Regions from separate parts of the Pseudomonas sp. ZT5P21 genome, predicted to be linked through region 2. Evidence: riboswitches for the same ligand, from Rfam matches in the RefSeq annotation. Region 2 holds a riboswitch; the other holds the start of a gene.
The links. A riboswitch is a leader RNA that binds a small molecule or an ion and turns the genes downstream of it on or off. The one in region 2 is predicted to bind cobalamin.

Region 1: it holds a riboswitch for cobalamin, as region 2 does, so the genes downstream of both, cobW (cobalamin biosynthesis protein CobW) here and cobO (cob(I)yrinic acid a,c-diamide adenosyltransferase) in region 2, are expected to answer to the same signal.

What each region holds. Positions count from the first base shown of each region.
Region 1 is NZ_CM142705.1:2,775,985-2,784,477, forward strand. Features, by position in the region: gene ACYZT9_RS12990 (fatty acid cis/trans isomerase) at 1-2,215, shown strand, start outside; gene nfuA (Fe-S biogenesis protein NfuA) at 2,512-3,096, shown strand; gene cobM (precorrin-4 C(11)-methyltransferase) at 3,266-4,012, opposite strand; gene ACYZT9_RS13005 (cobalamin biosynthesis protein) at 4,095-4,508, opposite strand; gene ACYZT9_RS13010 (CbtA family protein) at 4,505-5,209, opposite strand; gene ACYZT9_RS13015 (CbtB domain-containing protein) at 5,220-5,414, opposite strand; cobalamin riboswitch at 5,536-5,763, opposite strand; cobalamin riboswitch at 5,998-6,209, shown strand; gene cobW (cobalamin biosynthesis protein CobW) at 6,311-7,372, shown strand; gene cobN (cobaltochelatase subunit CobN) at 7,375-8,493, shown strand, end outside.
Region 2 is NZ_CM142705.1:4,121,070-4,129,562, reverse strand. Features, by position in the region: gene ACYZT9_RS19120 (C40 family peptidase) at 14-550, shown strand; gene ACYZT9_RS19115 (PQQ-dependent sugar dehydrogenase) at 579-1,892, opposite strand; gene ACYZT9_RS19110 (hypothetical protein) at 1,973-2,545, opposite strand; cobalamin riboswitch at 2,700-2,933, shown strand; gene cobO (cob(I)yrinic acid a,c-diamide adenosyltransferase) at 3,014-3,625, shown strand; gene ACYZT9_RS19100 (cobyrinate a,c-diamide synthase) at 3,622-5,022, shown strand; gene bluB (5,6-dimethylbenzimidazole synthase) at 5,019-5,669, shown strand; gene cbiB (adenosylcobinamide-phosphate synthase CbiB) at 5,666-6,574, shown strand; gene cobD (threonine-phosphate decarboxylase CobD) at 6,567-7,559, shown strand; gene ACYZT9_RS19080 (cobyric acid synthase) at 7,556-8,493, shown strand, end outside.

The DNA.
Region 1 (8,493 bases), 1.3 Mb from region 2:
CATTTCCTACAGCCGCGACATACAACCGATCTTCACCGAAAAGTGCGTCGCCTGCCACGCCTGCTATGACTCCGCGTGTCAATTGAACCTGGGCAGTGGTGAAGGGGCGGTCCGTGGCGCGACCAAGAATCCGGTCTACGACGGAGAGCGAAGTCAGGCGGCGGCCCCGGCCCGGTTGTTCTATGACGCTTTCGGCAAGCGCGCCTGGCAGCAAAAGGGCTTCTACTCGGTGCTCGACACACAGGGCAGCCAGGCCGCGTTGATGGCGCGGATGCTGGAACTGGGTCACAAAACACCTCTGACACCCAATGCCAAATTGCCGGAAGACATCGTCCTGGGCTTGAATCGTGAGAACAGGTGCGCGATGCCGGCCGAGTTCGACGGTTACGCCGGCACTCATCCGAAGGAAGGCATGCCGCTGGCGGTCACCGGCCTGACCGATCAGCAGTACCAGACGTTGCAACGCTGGCTGGCCTCGGGTGCGCCGATCGATAAGCAAGGTCTGGTTCCCTCTGCGAAGGAAGCCTTGCAAGTGGTGCAATGGGAAAACCTGCTCAACTCGCCGGGCGCCCGGCAGAGTCTGGTGGGGCGCTGGTTGTTCGAGCATTGGTTCCTCGCCCACATTTACTTTAAGGATGGCGAGCCGGGGCATTTCTTTCAGTGGGTGCGTTCGCGCACGCCGACGGGGCAACCGATTGACCTGATCAACACCCGCCGCCCGAACGATGACCCGGGAACCCAGGTGTATTACCGTTTGTGGCCGGTGCAGGGCGTGATCGTGCAGAAGACCCACATCACCTACCCGCTCAGCGCGGCGAAGATGGCACGGATCAAAAGCCTGTTCTACAACGGCAGCTGGCAAGTCAACGCCTTGCCGGGTTACGGTCCGGAGCGCCGGGCCAACCCGTTCAGCACCTTCGAGGCGATCCCGGCGCAGGCGCGGTATCAGTTCATGCTCGATAACGCCGAATACTTCGTGCGCACCTTTATTCGTGGGCCGGTCTGCCGCGGTCAGATCGCGACCGACGTGATCCGCGATCATTTCTGGGCGCTGTTCCAGGCACCGGAACACGACCTCTACATCACTGACCCCAATTATCGCGGCCAGGCCACGCCGTTGCTGGCCATGCCCGGGCAGAACGATGACGTTGGCAGTGTCCTGAGCCTGTGGCATGACTACCGCGACAAGCGCAACGAATACGAGGCGCTGCGCCGCGACTACTACGCTGATTCACCGGCGCCGAGCTGGTCGACCTTGTGGGCTGGAAACGACAATGCGTTGCTGAGCATTTTCCGGCATTTCGACAGCGCCTCAGTGAACAAGGGTCTGATCGGCGATGTGCCACAAACGCTGTGGCTGTTCGATTTCCCGCTGCTGGAACGCACGTATTATCAGCTGGCAGTCAATTTCGATGTGTTCGGCAACGTTTCCCATCAAGCGCAAACGCGCCTGTACTTCGACCTGATCCGCAATGGCGCCGAGCAGAACTTCCTGCGTCTGATGCCCGCCGATTCGCGGGACGGCTACCTCGACGACTGGTACCAGCGCGGCGGCAAATTCAAGATGTGGCTGGACTATGAAGCCATCGACAACGACAAACCCACCGCGCTGAAGCTCGATGAGAAAGACCCGAAACGCGACTTTGCAATGCAACTGCTGAGCCGTTACGGCGAGCTCAATGCCAGGCCCGATCCGATCAACCGTTGTGACGGGGCGTATTGCTCACGGCCGAACATTGATCCGGCGTTGCAGAGTGCCGAGCAGGCCCTGAGCCGCCTGACGTCGCGTCCTGCCGCCGGACTGAAAGTCATCGATCAGTTGCCGGAAGCAACAATGCTGCGTATCGAAACGGCGAGTGGCGAGCGCGAGGTTTACAGCCTGTTGCGCAACCGCGCGCACAGCAACGTGGCGTTCCTGTTGGGCGAGTCGCTGCGTTACCAACCGGGGCTCGACACGCTCACCCTTTTCCCTGGCGTACTCAGCAGCTATCCGAACTTCATGTTCAACATTCCCGCCGATCAGGTGCCAGCGTTCGTAGAGGCGATGGAAAATACCCGGGACGCCAACCGATTCGAAAAAATCGTCGAGCGCTGGGGAATTCGCCGTAGCCATCCGCAGTTCTGGTTCTACTTCCATGACCTGAGCCAGTACGTCCAGGAAACCGACCCGGTGGAAGAGGGCGTGCTGGACATGAACCGCTACGAGAATCTTTGATCGACTTTTTTGTGGTGTGCCGGTGTCGGCACTTTAAGGCACCGCTGAATTAATGTGAGAGCGGGCTTGCTCGCGAAGGCGGTGTGTCAGACAAAACAATGTCGACTGACACTCCGCCTTCGCGAGCAAGCCCGCTCCCACAGGGAATTTGCGGGGATTTGTGGAGTGCGATCGAGAGGGCTGTCAATGTTGACGCATTTGGCCGTGGCGAGCTGGCGCTTTCCTGACATAAATACTAGGACTTTGTGTGGCGCGATGATTGGCGTAAACTGCGCGCAAGCCTGCGAGGAGTTTCCATGACCGCTATTACCATCACCGACGCCGCCCACGATTACCTGGCTGATCTGCTCTCCAAGCAGAACACCCCGGGCATCGGTATCCGCGTCTTTATCACCCAACCTGGCACCCAGTACGCCGAAACCTGCATTGCCTACTGCAAGCCGGGCGAAGAAAAACCAGAAGACACCGCGCTGGGGCTGAAAAGCTTCACGGCGTATATCGACTCGTTCAGCGAAGCTTTCCTGGACGACGCGGTTGTCGACTACGCGACCGACCGCATGGGCGGCCAGTTGACCATCAAGGCGCCAAACGCCAAAGTCCCAATGGTCAACGCTGACAGCCCGGTCAATGAACGCATCAACTATTACCTGCAGACCGAGATCAACCCGGGGCTTGCCAGCCACGGCGGTCAGGTCAGCCTGATCGATGTGGTCGACGACGGTATCGCCGTGTTGAAGTTCGGCGGCGGTTGCCAGGGCTGCGGCCAGGCGGACGTCACCCTGCGTGAAGGCATCGAGCGCACCTTGCTCGAGCGCATTCCCGAACTGAAGGGTGTGCGTGACGTGACCGACCACACGCAGAAAGAAAACGCCTACTACTAAGGTGTTCGCTGCGACATGAAAAAACGGCACCCGTGAGTGCCGTTTTTTTATGTGTAAAAATCACTGGCCCCATCGCGAGCAAGCTCGCTCCCACAATGATCTTTGTTGTAGGCAGCATGTGTTTGCGCTGAAAATCCAATGTGGGAGCGAGCTTGCTCGCGATGGGGCCCTAAGGTCTGTAAAGATGTGCATGCCCGGCACGGTACAGCGATGACTCACTAAAGTGATCACTGCCCAACACCCGACCCACCAAAATCAACGCCGTACGCCGAAACCCCTTCGCCTCAACCTTCCCGGCAATATCCGCCAGCGTCCCCACCACCCAATCCTGATCCGGCCAGGTTGCCCGGTGAATCACCGCAATCGGACAGTCCGCGCCGTAATGCGGCAGCAACTCAACCAGGATTTTTTCCAGATGATTGACCCCAAGGTGAATCGCCATGGTCGCGCCATGCTGCGCCAGGCTCCCCAGCTCCTCACCGGCGGGCATTGCAGTCTTGTCGGCGTAGCGCGTCAGAATCACGCTCTGTGACACGTCCGGCAAAGTCAGCTCAGCGCCCAAAAGTGCCGCACAGGCTGCCGTGGCGGTGACACCGGGGATGATTTCAAATGGAATGTCGAGTTCACGCAGATAACGAATCTGCTCGCCAATCGCCCCGTACAGACTCGGATCGCCGGAATGCACCCGCGCCACATCCTGCCCATTGGTATGGGCGGTCTTGATCAGTTCGATGATCTCTTTCAGGTGCAGTTCGGCGCTGTTGACCACCTGTTCGGCGCGGTGGCCTTCCAGCACGGCGGCGGGTACCAGGGAGCCGGCGTAGATGATCACCGGGCAGCTACGGATCAACCGTTGGCCTTTGACGGTGATCAGTTCCGGGTCGCCGGGACCTGCGCCAATGAAGTAGACGGTCATCGTCGTTTCCTGTCAGAAAAGGGGCTGGGCAACGCCTCAGATGAAGATTGCTCATAATCGAAGGCGCGGATTATCGAGGGTTTTACGCAGCGTAGGCCAATGCCAGAGTGGCCTGGGCGTATTTTTGTCGCGAGATCAGCAGTTTTGCCGGTGACTGAGCCAATTGTTCAGCGAGGGCAAGGGCGGCGCTTTCCGCTACGCCGTAGCAGCCGGTGCGTTCAAAAGCGATGTCCGAGCGGTGGCTGAGTCGCGGTTGATAACCGGCCAGTTGCTCACTGCTGAAGTACATCAGGGGCAGTTCGAGTTGTGCGGCGAGCTCGATCAGACCAGGTTCTTCGCGCTTCAGGTCGATGCTGGCCAAGGCCTTGATCTGGTGAAGCCCGATTTGATGCGCCTGTAACGCCTGATCGAGTAACGCCCGCAGCGTGCTGACAGGGCAGCCGCGCTGGCAGCCCAGGCCGACCACCAAAGTCGGCGCTGTGCCAGTATCCGTCATGCGGGGTATTGGCCATCGCTTTTGCGTCGGAACAACCAGGCGCTGATCAGGCCCAGGGCCAGCCAGAACGCCACATTGGTCAGCTGCGAAGCGATTTTGAACTGGGCTTCCAGGGCTTGCGGCGCGAGCATCGAGTGCACTTCCGGTTGCGGCGCGCCGATGACGTGAGGAACGGCGAGAATCGCCACGCCCAGGATCTTCATCAACCAGTGACGGCTGAACACGATCAGCGCGATGCCGGCAGCGGTGGACGCTGCAGTGCCGATCCACCAGATTTGCCGTTGTGCCAGATCCGCCGCGGCAGTGCCGGGCAGTTCAGGCGGCAGGCCGAGGGTCGGAGCCAGCACGAACGTTGCGTAACCGGCCAAGCCCCAAAGCAGACCCTGCGAGGTTTTGGTCGGCGCTCGCAAGGTGTAGAGGCCAGCGAGCATCAGGGCGAAACCCACTGCAACCACCAGGTTACCGCCGGTCGTCGACAGCACGCGCTGCCAGCCGTCTTCCGGTTCCCAGGCTTCGGAATCGTGGGTGTGAGCGGCGGTGCCGGCGGCGTGTTCATGAACTTCAACAGCAGCCGGCCCGGATTTCTCGTAGGTCTCGGCCTGCAGAATCAGCGGAGAGACCCAGAAGCTTTGCAGCAGGGTCAGCAGCAGGGCGGCCAGCAACCCGGTGAACCCTGCGGTTTGCGCAATACGCTTGATCATGTGGCAGGTCTCAATGGCACGGGAAAGCGGAGCTGTGACGGGTATCGTGCGCGGCGTTGTGCACGGCTTCGATGTGCGAGAAACCGGCGAAATACACGAGGCACGCGCCAAGGATCGATGCGCAGGCGGCAGCGGTCAGGCGTTGAGTCAAGGTCGTGGTGGTGGTGCTGGCTGATGTGTGGCCGGTGCTGCTGATGATCGACATGGCGCTTCCCTCTGGTCTGTCAGCGGGTGATATAGAGCGCATGGAAGGCCCCTGCGAATCGGGCACGCAGAAGTTCAAACAGCGCCCGCCCACCGCGGGTTTGTTATTCAGTGAACGCAATCGTCACTGTGTGTTGCGGGCCGGTCTCCGGGCTCGCGAGGGGCTTTGGCATTAACCGAAACCTGCAAGCATCACCTTCCCATGCCGAACTGCTGACACAGTGGATCTGACGCTTCGCTCGCTTACCGTTGCGGGGGCAGCACCGGACTGACATGGCTTTGAGTAAAGCACATGATTCACCGGTTTCCCGTTTCACCCTGTGAAGGGCACCCGTAACAAGCTGAGTAGGAGAGCATGGGCGAGGGTTGGGCGTCAATTGGCAGGAGTTCTCAACTCGAAACCGAGACTGGTACCTGTGGCGAGGGAGCTTGCTCCCGCTGGGTTGCGAAGCGACCCCCAACATTGCTTCAGGCATAACTCGCAAGCAAGTTTTACGACGGCTTCGCCGCCGAGCGGGAGCAAGCTCCCTCGCCACAAGGGATCGCGAGTGCCTCACGAACATTGACCCGCCCCAATACGATGCGTAGCCTTGCGCTTTCGAGGTTCTTCGGCGTTTGCCGAAGCTAAGAAGGGAACGCGGTCGATGCCGCGGCTGCCCCCGCAACTGTGAACGGTGATGTTCGCTGCCACGCCACTGCAAACCCTGTGCAAAGGTTCGCGGGAAGGCGCAGCGAATGCCAGGTTAGCGCCTGGCAAGCCGTCAGCCAGGAGACCTGCCTCGACACAGATTTCTCACTACAACCGGGCGGGGTGATCCGGTGGCGAACTCTTCCGCGCGCGCATCCGTCGCAGCGATTGTCGTCCCGTATGCCCGCCACCTTGCCAAAGGGCATCCGATGAAAACACTGGCCAAACTCCCCGTTACCATCGTTACCGGCTTCCTCGGCTCGGGCAAAACCACCTTGCTGCGGCACATGCTCGACAATGCCCAAGGCCGCCGCATCGCGGTGATCGTCAACGAGTTCGGCGAGTTGGGCATCGATGGCGAAATCCTCAAGCAGTGCTCCATCGGTTGCACCGAAGAAGAAGCCAGCGGCCGCGTCTACGAACTGGCCAACGGCTGCCTGTGCTGCACGGTTCAGGAAGAATTCTTCCCGGTGATGCGCGAACTGGTTGCCCGTCGCGGTGACCTCGATCACATCCTCATCGAAACCTCGGGCCTGGCCTTGCCCAAGCCTCTGGTTCAAGCCTTCCAGTGGCCTGAAATCCGCAGCGCCTGCACCGTTGATGCGGTGATCACCGTGGTTGACAGCCCGGCCGTTGCCGCCGGCACTTTCGCCGCCTTCCCGGATCAAGTGGACGCCCAGCGCAAACTTGACCCGAACCTGGACCACGAATCGCCGCTGCATGAACTGTTCGCCGACCAACTGGCCAGCGCCGACCTGGTGATCCTCAACAAAGCCGACCTGATCAGCCCGGAAGACCTGGCCCGCGTACGCCGGGAAGTCGCCGAAGAACTGCCGCCAGCGGTAAAAGTCATCGAAGCCAGCAGCGGTCGTCTGCCACTGGACGTGTTGATCGGCCTCGGCGCCGGTTCCGAAGAACACATCGACAGCCGCCACAGCCATCACGATCACCACCATGAAGGCGAAGATGATCATGATCATGATGCCTTCGATTCCATCTCCATCGAACTGCCACAAGCCGACGAAAGCCTGCTGCTGGACGCGCTGACCCAACTGGTGGTCAAGCACGGCATCCTGCGCGTCAAAGGCTTCGCCGCGATTCCGAACAAACCGATGCGTCTGCTGATCCAAGGCGTGGGCACGCGTTTCGACAAGCATTTCGATCGTCAGTGGGGCGCCGATGAAGCGCGCACCACGCGTCTGGTATTGATCGGCCAGGCGCTGGACGCCGCGCAACTCGAAGCGCAATTGCGCGCCGCGCTCAGCGTCTAGCCATGCACCTGCTCAGGACCCAGCCCGGCGGTTTCGTGTCGGATGACAACATCGCCGACCTTGGACAAACCCCGGCCGAGCTGGTGATCCTGTGCAGCGGCGATTCCAGCCTGGCGCTGCTCGCCGAAGCGGCGCAGCAATTGCCCGACGATTACCCGAGCGTGCGCCTGGCCAACCCGATGCAGGTGCAGAACCACGCGTCGGTCGACCTGTATTTCGATGAAGTGCTGCGCCACGCCAAGGTGATTCTGATTTCGCTGCATGGCGGCATTGCCTATTGGCGCTACGGCATTGAGCGACTGGTCGAGCTTTCGCAGCGCGGCGTGCAGCTGATTCTGGTGCCCGGCGATGATCGCCCGGATCCGGAGCTCAGCGACCTGAGCACGGTGATGGCAGAAGACCGTGATCGGCTCTGGCATTACCTGCGCCAGGGCGGTATGGCCAACGCCCTCGACCTGTTTCGCTGCCTGGCCAATCGCTGGCTGGAGCGCGACTATGCGTGGGCCGAACCGCAAACACTGCCGCGTACCGCGATCTACCACCCGCAAAAAAGCCCCGCCGCATTGAGTGATTGGCAAGCCGACTGGCAGGCTGGTCAACCCGTGGCGGCGGTGCTGTTTTACCGCTCGCATTTGCAGGCGGCAAACACCGCGTTCATCGATGTTTTCTGCCAGCGTTTGCAAGCGGCGGGGTTGAACCCCTTGCCGATTGCCGTGGCCAGTTTGAAGGAGCCCGGCTGCCTGACGGTGGTCGAGGACCTGCTGGACGAAGTCGAAGCTGGGTTGATTCTCAACACCACCGGTTTCGCCCAGTCCAGCCCCGAAGCGCCACATTTGCGACCGTTTCGCCGCAACATCCCGGTGATCCAGGCCATCTGCGCCCAGGACAACGAACCCGGCTGGCGTGCCAGCGAGCAGGGCCTCGGTCCGCGGGATCTGGCGATGCACATTGCGTTGCCCGAACTGGACGGGCGGATCATCAGCCGCCCGATCAGCTTCAAGGACCTGGCGTGGCGCAGCGAACGCAGTCAGTCCGACGTCGTTTGCTACCGGCCTGCACCTGAACGCATGGATTTTGTCGCCGAACTGGCGCGGCGCTGGATCGATCTGGCGCGGTTGCCG
Region 2 (8,493 bases):
GGATGTTCTGCAGATGACAATGTCGGCCCGCCTCGCACTGATGTTCTTCGCAGCGCTGCTCAGCGCCTGCGCCAGCCGCACACCACCGCCTGCGCCGGTAGTTCGCGCGCCGATCGTTTTCAGTTCCGCCCAACCGTTTTCGCCCGAGGCCGAAGACGTGCTGTTTCGTGCGTTGGGCCTGGTGGGTACGCCTTATCGTTGGGGTGGCAACACGCCGGATTCCGGGTTCGATTGCAGCGGCCTGATCGGTTATGTCTACCGTGACGTCACGGGCATATCTCTGCCACGCACCACCCGCGAGATGATCAGCATGCAAGCGGCCAATGTCGGTAAGGAAGGCCTGCAAACCGGTGACCTGCTTTTCTTCGCGACCAATGGCGGCTCTCAGGTCAGTCACGCCGGGATCTATGTCGGCGAAGGTCGCTTCGTCCATGCGCCCGCCACCGGTGGCACCGTGAAGCTCGACAGCTTGTCCAAGGCTTACTGGCAAAAAGCCTACCTGAGCGCCAAGCGTGTATTGCAGCCTGAGCATCTTGCGCGCAATCCTTGATTCGCAGCTATAAGTTGGCCGTTGGAGATTACTTGACCGCCGACACCCGCCACACCTTGTTCCCCACATCATCCGCCACCAGCAAGTCGCCTTGCTGATCAATCACCACACCTACTGGCCGGCCCATGGCTTTCTCCTCTGCATTGAGGAAACCCGTGAGCACATCAACCGGTTGCCCGGTCGGCTTGCCGGCACTGAAGGGCACGAAAATCACTTTGTAACCACTGTGCGGCTTGCGGTTCCACGAGCCGTGCTGGCCGATGAAGGCGCCTTCCTTGAATTGCGCCGGCAGCGTGTTGCCTTCAGCAAACGTCAGGCCCAGTGAAGCGGTGTGCGGGCCGACCGCGTAGTCTGGCGCGATAGCCTTGGCTACCAGGTCCGGTTTTTGCGGCTCAACGCGGATGTCGACGTGCTGGCCGTAATAGCTGTAAGGCCAGCCGTAGAATCCGCCCTCTTTTACGGAAGTGATGTAGTCCGGCACCAGGTCGCTGCCGATTTCATCCCGCTCGTTGACAGCCGTCCATAGAGCACCGCTGTGCGGCTCCCAGGCCAAACCATTTGGATTGCGAATCCCCGAGGCGAAGATCCGGTGATTGCCGGTGGCACGATCCACTTCCCAGATCGCCGCGCGACCTTCTTCCTGATCCATGCCGTTTTCGCCGATGTTGCTGTTGGAGCCTACCGTAACGTAAAGCTTGCTGCCGTCCTTGCTGGCGATGACATTTTTCGTCCAGTGGTGATTCAGCGTGCCGCCCGGCAGATCAACCACTTTGATCGGCTGCGACTTGATTGCCGTGTCGCCATCCTCATAGCGGAAACGCAGCAAGCGGTCCGTGTCAGCGACATACAAGTCATTGCCGACCAGGGTCATACCGAAGGGCGAGTTGAGGTTTTCCAGAAACACCGTGCGGGTTTCGGCGATGCCGTCGCGGTCCTTGTCCCGCAACAGCGTAATGCGGTTAGGGCTCGGTACGCCGGCACCAGCGCGGCCCATGACCTTCTTCATGACCCAGCCTTTAACGCCTTTGCCATCGTCGGGTTTAGGCGGCGCATTGGTTTCAGCGACGAGCACGTCACCGTTCGGCAGCACATACAGCCAGCGCGGGTGATCGAGGCCTTCAGCGTATGCCGTCACTTGAGTTCCCGCCGCCGCTGTGGGTTGCACACCGGCCGGCCAGCCGATCGCCGGGGCAATGTTCACCGTTGGGATCAGGGTTTTGTTCGGTTCTGGAAGTTTGGGCGACGGGCCGGTGCCGTCGGAGACTTGCAGGCTGGCGCTTTCACCGCAGGCGGCGAGCCCTCCGGCGAGGGCGATGACGAGAACGAGCTGGGGCTTGCGCATGCTGATCTTCCCTATAAATGCAGTGACCTGATCAATAGAGAAGCGCAAACCCGCGATGGTTCAACCGGTCAGCCGCGAGCTTACTTGAACAGCACGGCGATACCGGGGTGGTAGTGGCCGGCTTCGTTGCGCAACTTGCGGTAGGCGTAGGGGAAATACCAGGCGACGGCGCAGGTATGTTCCTTTTGCAGGTCATCGACCATGTCCTGGAGTTCTTCCGGGCTAGCGCCGTGCTGGGCTTTTTGCGGTGCAACGAACAGGCAACCGAGTTTCAGGTCGCTGGCGTAGCTGGTTCGCCGGGCGTCGCTGGTGATATCAGCCAGCGCCTGTGTCAGGTTCAGGCTGTTGACTCGGGGCCAGCGCTGCGTGGCCTGAAGGTAAGCGCGCTCTTCGCTGGCGGCGATGAACAGGTCGGCGCGGGCGTTGCGTTCGCCTTCTTCGTTTTGTTTGCGGGTCGGCGTCTGTTGCAGCGTGACCATCTCTGCCATCCAGGCGGCGGCCGAGAGCAAGCCGAGGTTGGCTTTTTCGTCGTACCAATAAGGCGTGTCGTTATCGCCGCGAACGGCGTTGTAACGGTCGATACAGTCAAACCAGCGTTCGAGCACCGGACGCAGGAATTCCAGCTTCGGATTGCTGATGATCATACCTTGCATGTGGCTTACCCTTGTTATTGTGATATGGGGTTGTGGCTCTTTGATATCACCGCTCGAAGTGTGGCACAAGATTGGCGTCAGTTATTTGATCAGCGGCAGTTTTTCAGCCGACGGCTTCCCGGCTTTAATTGACGCTCCACCCCCAACCCTCTAACCTTCGCGGCTTGTTTCAGGTGCTCTGTGGCCTTGGTCGACAGAGTGAAACAGGGAAGCCGGTGAGGCGTTCGTTCAACTGATGAACAACCACGATCCCGGCGCTGCCCCCGCAACGGTAAATGAGTGAACACTGCGCATCAGAGCCACTGTGCCGATATCGACATGGGAAGGCGCGCAGTCAGGCGAAACGCCGCTCATGAGCCCGGAGACCGGCCTGATCCATCCAGCGGCATCACGGTGGGCGATGCCAGGCTTCTTGCCGTCTATTCTTGCGCCTGCCCGCCGTTATCCAGCCTCAACGGAGAGCTCCCCATGACTGATACCCCCGATCGTGACGAACGCCATCTGGCGCGCATGCTGCGCAAAAAAGCCGTGATCGACGAACGCATCGCCAACTCGCCGAATGAATGCGGCCTGCTGCTGGTGCTGACCGGCAACGGCAAAGGCAAAAGCAGTTCGGCGTTCGGCATGCTCGCCCGCTCCATGGGCCATGGCATGCAGTGCGGCGTGGTTCAGTTCATCAAGGGCCGCAACAGCACCGGTGAAGAACGGTTCTTCCGGCGCTTTCCGGAGCAGGTGCGTTTTCATGTGATGGGCGAGGGTTTTACCTGGGAAACCCAGGACCGCCAACGGGACATCGCCGCCGCCGAAGCCGCTTGGGAAGTGTCCCGTGAACTGCTGCGAGACCCGTCGATCGGCCTGGTGGTGCTGGATGAGTTGAACATCGCCCTCAAGCACGGTTACCTCGACCTCGATCGGGTGCTCAGCGACTTGCAGGCGCGTCCGCCGATGCAACACGTGGTGGTCACCGGTCGTGGTGCGAAGCCGGAGATGATCGAACTGGCCGATACCGTCACTGAAATGGGCGTCATCAAGCACGCCTTCCAGGCCGGGATCAAAGCGCAAAAAGGCGTCGAGCTGTGAATCAACCACGTCATTGCCCGGCGGTCTTGATTGCCGCGCCGGCCTCCGGTCAGGGCAAGACCACCGTCACCGCCGCGCTGGCCCGTTTGCATCGCAATCAGGGGCGCAAGGTTCGCGTATTCAAATGCGGACCGGACTTTCTCGACCCGATGATTCTCGAGCGCGCCAGCGGTGCGCCGGTGTATCAACTGGACATGTGGATGGTTGGTGAACAAGAAAGTCGTCGACTGTTGTGGGACGCCGCCGGTGAAGCCGACCTGATCCTGATCGAAGGCGTCATGGGGCTGTTCGACGGCACGCCGTCGAGCGCCGATCTGGCGCGGCACTTCGGTGTGCCGGTGCTCGGGGTGATCGACGGCACCGCGATGGCGCAGACCTTTGGCGCACTCGCGTTGGGGCTGGCGAAGTATCAGCCGGACTTGCCGTTTGCCGGCGTGCTGGCCAACCGCGTCGGCACCTTGCGTCATGCGCAGTTGCTCGAAGGCAGCCTCACTGAAGGCTTGCGCTGGTATGGCGCGTTGTCCCGGGAAACCGGGATTGAATTGCCGAGCCGGCATCTCGGTCTGGTTCAAGCCAGTGAATTGAATGATCTCGATCTGCGTCTTGATGCGGCGGCGGATGCCCTGGCCAGCAGTTGCGAAGTCGCGCTGCCTCCCGCAGTGGAATTCGCCGCGCCTGACGTGATCGCTGCCGAGCCGTTGCTGGCCGGTGTGCGAATCGCTGTTGCCCGTGATGATGCCTTCGCATTCACCTACGGCGCGAGTCTGGATTTGCTGCGAGCCATGGGCGCCGAATTGCTGTTTTTCTCACCGACTCGCGACGCGCAGTTGCCGGAGGCTGATAGCCTCTATTTGCCGGGCGGTTACCCGGAATTGCACCATGTGGCGCTGGCACAGAACACCCCGATGCTCAACGCCATTCGTGCTCATCACGCGGCGGGCAAACCATTATTGGCCGAGTGTGGCGGCATGCTGTATCTGCTCGACTCGCTGACCGATGTCGAAGGCACTCGCGCAGAGCTGGTCGGTTTGCTGGCCGGTGATGCGGTGATGCAAAAACGGCTGGCAGCGCTGGCGCTGCAGGCGGTCGAGTTGCCGGAAGGCTCGCTCCGTGGGCATACCTATCATCATTCGTTGACCAGTACCGAACTTGAGCCGATTGCCCGTGGCCTCAGCCCTAATGGCGGGCGTGGGGCGGAAGCGGTATATCGTGAGGGGCGGATGACGGCTTCTTATGTGCATTTCTATTTTCCGTCGAATCCGAAAGCGATCGCCGCACTATTTCTACCTGACCTTGAGGCCGCCATCGCTGGCAAGCCAGCTCCTACAGTTGACCGTGTATTACCTGCAGAAACTCAAATTCCTGTGGGAGCGAGCTTGCTCGCGAAGAGGCCATGACTGACAACGCATTCAGCCAGGCCGAACGCGCAGCGGTCTACCGTGCCATCGCCGAACGCCGCGACATGCGCCACTTCAGCGGCGGCACCGTCGAGCCTGAGTTGCTCCGGCGCCTGCTCGAAGCCGCGCACCAGGCGCCGAGCGTCGGCTTGATGCAGCCCTGGCGCTTCATCCGCGTCAGCGATCGCGCCCTGCGCGGCAAGATCCGGTTGTTGGTGGAAGAAGAGCGCGTCCGCACCGCCGAAGCCCTGGGCGAGCGCACCGACGAATTCATGAAGCTGAAAGTCGAAGGCATCAACGACTGTGCCGAGGTGTTGGTCGCTGCGCTGATGGACGATCGCGAACGCCACATTTTTGGCCGCCGCACCTTGCCGGAAATGGACATGGCCTCGTTGTCCTGCGCGATCCAGAACTTGTGGCTGGCATCCCGTGCCGAAGGATTGGGCATGGGCTGGGTCTCGCTATTCGAGCCGCAAGCCCTGGCCGACCTGCTGGGCTTGCCCGCCGGGGCCAAGCCTTTGGCGATTCTTTGCCTCGGGCCGGTCAAGGAATTCTATCCGGCGCCGATGCTGGTACTCGAAGGCTGGGCGCAGGCGCGGCCGCTAAGCGAATTGCTGTATGAAAATTATTGGGGAGTGAGTCAATGAGTGTGGCGTTGTTGAGTGTCGCCGCGGTTGCGCTGGATGCGCTGCTGGGTGAACCCAAACGCTGGCATCCGCTGGTGGCGTTCGGCCGTTTTGCCGACCGCATCGAACAACGTTTCAACGGCGGTGGACGCGGCTGGCGCAGCCACGGCGTCACCGCCTGGGTGATCGCAGTCGTGCCGCTGACCTTGCTCGCCACGGCTTTCTCCTGGGCGCCTTATGTCGGCTGGATCGTTGAAATTCTCGTGCTCTATTGCGCGCTCGGCATGCGTAGCCTCGGAGAACACGTGGAGCCGGTTGCCAAGGCGCTGCGCAGTGATGATCTGGACGAGGCGCGCAAACGCGTCGGCTATCTGGTCAGCCGCCAGACCAGTGAACTGGATCAAACCGAAGTCGCCCGCGCCGCCACCGAATCCGTCCTGGAGAACGGCAGCGACGCGGTGTTTGCCGCGCTGTTCTGGTTTGCCGTGGCTGGTGCGCCAGGCGTGGTGCTCTACCGTTTGAGCAATACGCTGGACGCGATGTGGGGCTATCGCAACGAACGATTCGAACGTTTCGGCTGGGCCGCGGCAAAGATCGACGACGTGCTCAACTATATCCCGGCACGACTGGTGGCATTGACTTACGCGCTGCTGGGCAAAACCCGCCTCGCGCTGAAATGCTGGCGTACACAAGGCCCGACCTGGGACAGCCCGAACGCCGGTCCGGTGATGGCCGCAGGTGCCGGTGCGCTGGGTGTCGAGTTGGGCGGGGCGGCGATTTATCACGGTGAATTGCATCAGCGTCCGCCACTGGGGGAAGGCGCGCCGGCGGATGCCGATTCCATCGACCGCGGCTGGCAATTGGTCCAGCGCGGGGTATGGTTATGGCTGCTGATTCTCTGCGTGGGAGCTGAATTCTATGCTTGAACACGGTGGACGGTTGCGCAAGGCGGCGCTCGAATACGGGATCGCCGAAGCCGATTGGCTCGACCTGTCCACCGGCCTCGCGCCCTGGCCGTTTCCGGTCCCGGACATTCCGCTGCGCGCCTGGGCGCGGTTGCCGGAAACCGATGACGGACTGGAGCAGGCGGCCTGCGAATACTACGGTGCCGCGCAGGTATTGCCGGTGGCCGGCTCGCAAATGGCGATTCAGTTGCTCCCCCGTTTGCGCCGGGTCGGCAAGGTCGGCGTGCTGTCGCCGTGTTACGCCGAGCATGCCGAAGCCTGGCGCCGCAGCGGCTACATCGTGCGTGAAGTGTTGGAGCAGGAAGTCGACTTTTTCATCGACAGTCTCGACGTGCTGGTGGTGGTCAACCCGAACAATCCCACCGGCCTGAGCCTGACCCCGAGCCGTCTGCTTGATTGGCATTCCAGGCTGGCCCAGCGCGGTGGCTGGCTGGTGGTGGACGAGGCGTTCATGGATAACACGCCACAGCTGAGCCTGGCGCCGTGTGCCCATCAGGTCGGGTTGATCGTGCTGCGCTCTTTCGGCAAGTTTTTCGGTCTGGCCGGTGTGCGGTTGGGATTTGTGCTGGCGGAGCGCAAGTTGCTCAAGTTGCTCGCCGAACAAGTCGGACCTTGGGCCGTCAGCGGACCGACTCGTGTGGTGGGCCATGCCTGTTTACTGGATACCGAAGGGCACGCCAGGCAGCGCGCGCGTACCGAAGAAGCCAGCGAGCGTCTGGCGCTGCTGCTGGAAAAACACGGTTTTAAACCTCAGGGCGGTTGCGCCTTGTTTCAATGGCGGATGACCGAGCGCGCCGAAGAGCTGCATGAATTCATGGCACGGCGCGGCATTCTGCTGCGGTTGTTCGCCCACAACAGCAGCCTGCGTTTCGGCCTGCCTGGCGAAGAGGCCGACTGGAACCGACTCGATCAGGCGTTCGAAGCCTATGCCAAGGAAACCCGATGACCACGTTGATGGTGCAAGGCACCACCTCCGACGCAGGCAAAAGCACACTGGTGACGGCGATGTGTCGCTGGGTCACGCGTCAGGGTGTGCGCGTCGTGCCGTTCAAGCCACAGAATATGGCGCTCAACAGTGCCGTGACCGCGGACGGTGGCGAGATCGGACGTGCGCAAGCGGTGCAGGCTCAGGCCGCCCATCTCCAACCGCACACCGACATGAATCCGGTGCTGCTCAAACCCAATAGCGACACCGGCGCTCAGGTGATCATTCATGGTCGCGCCGTCACGACGATGAACGCGGTCGCGTATCACGACTACAAAGCCATCGCCATGCAAGCGGTGCTGGCCTCCCATGAGCGGCTGAGCGCGGCGTATCCGGTGGTCATGGTCGAAGGCGCAGGCTCGCCGGCCGAAATTAATCTGCGCGCCGGGGACATCGCCAACATGGGTTTCGCCGAGGCGGTGGATTGCCCGGTGGTGCTGATCGCCGACATCAATCGCGGCGGCGTGTTCGCGCATCTGGTGGGCACCCTGGAACTGCTGTCGCCGAGCGAACAGGCCCGGGTCAAAGGCTTCATCATCAACCGTTTTCGCGGCGACATTGCCTTGCTGCAACCTGGTCTCGACTGGCTGGAAGCGCGCACCGGCAAACCGGTGATCGGCGTTATGCCGTACGTGATCGACCTGCACCTGGAGGCCGAGGACGGCATCGACCAGCGCCAGACCGCCAAGGCCGATCAAGTGCTCAAAGTGGTGGTGCCGGTCTTGCCGCGCATCAGCAACCACACCGATTTCGATCCGCTGCGCCTGCACCGGCAAGTGGACCTGCAATTCATCGGCCCCGGTCAGGCAATTCCGCCCGCTGACCTGATCATTCTTCCCGGCTCGAAAAGCGTGCGCAGCGACCTCGCGTATTTGCGCGCCAATGGCTGGGACAC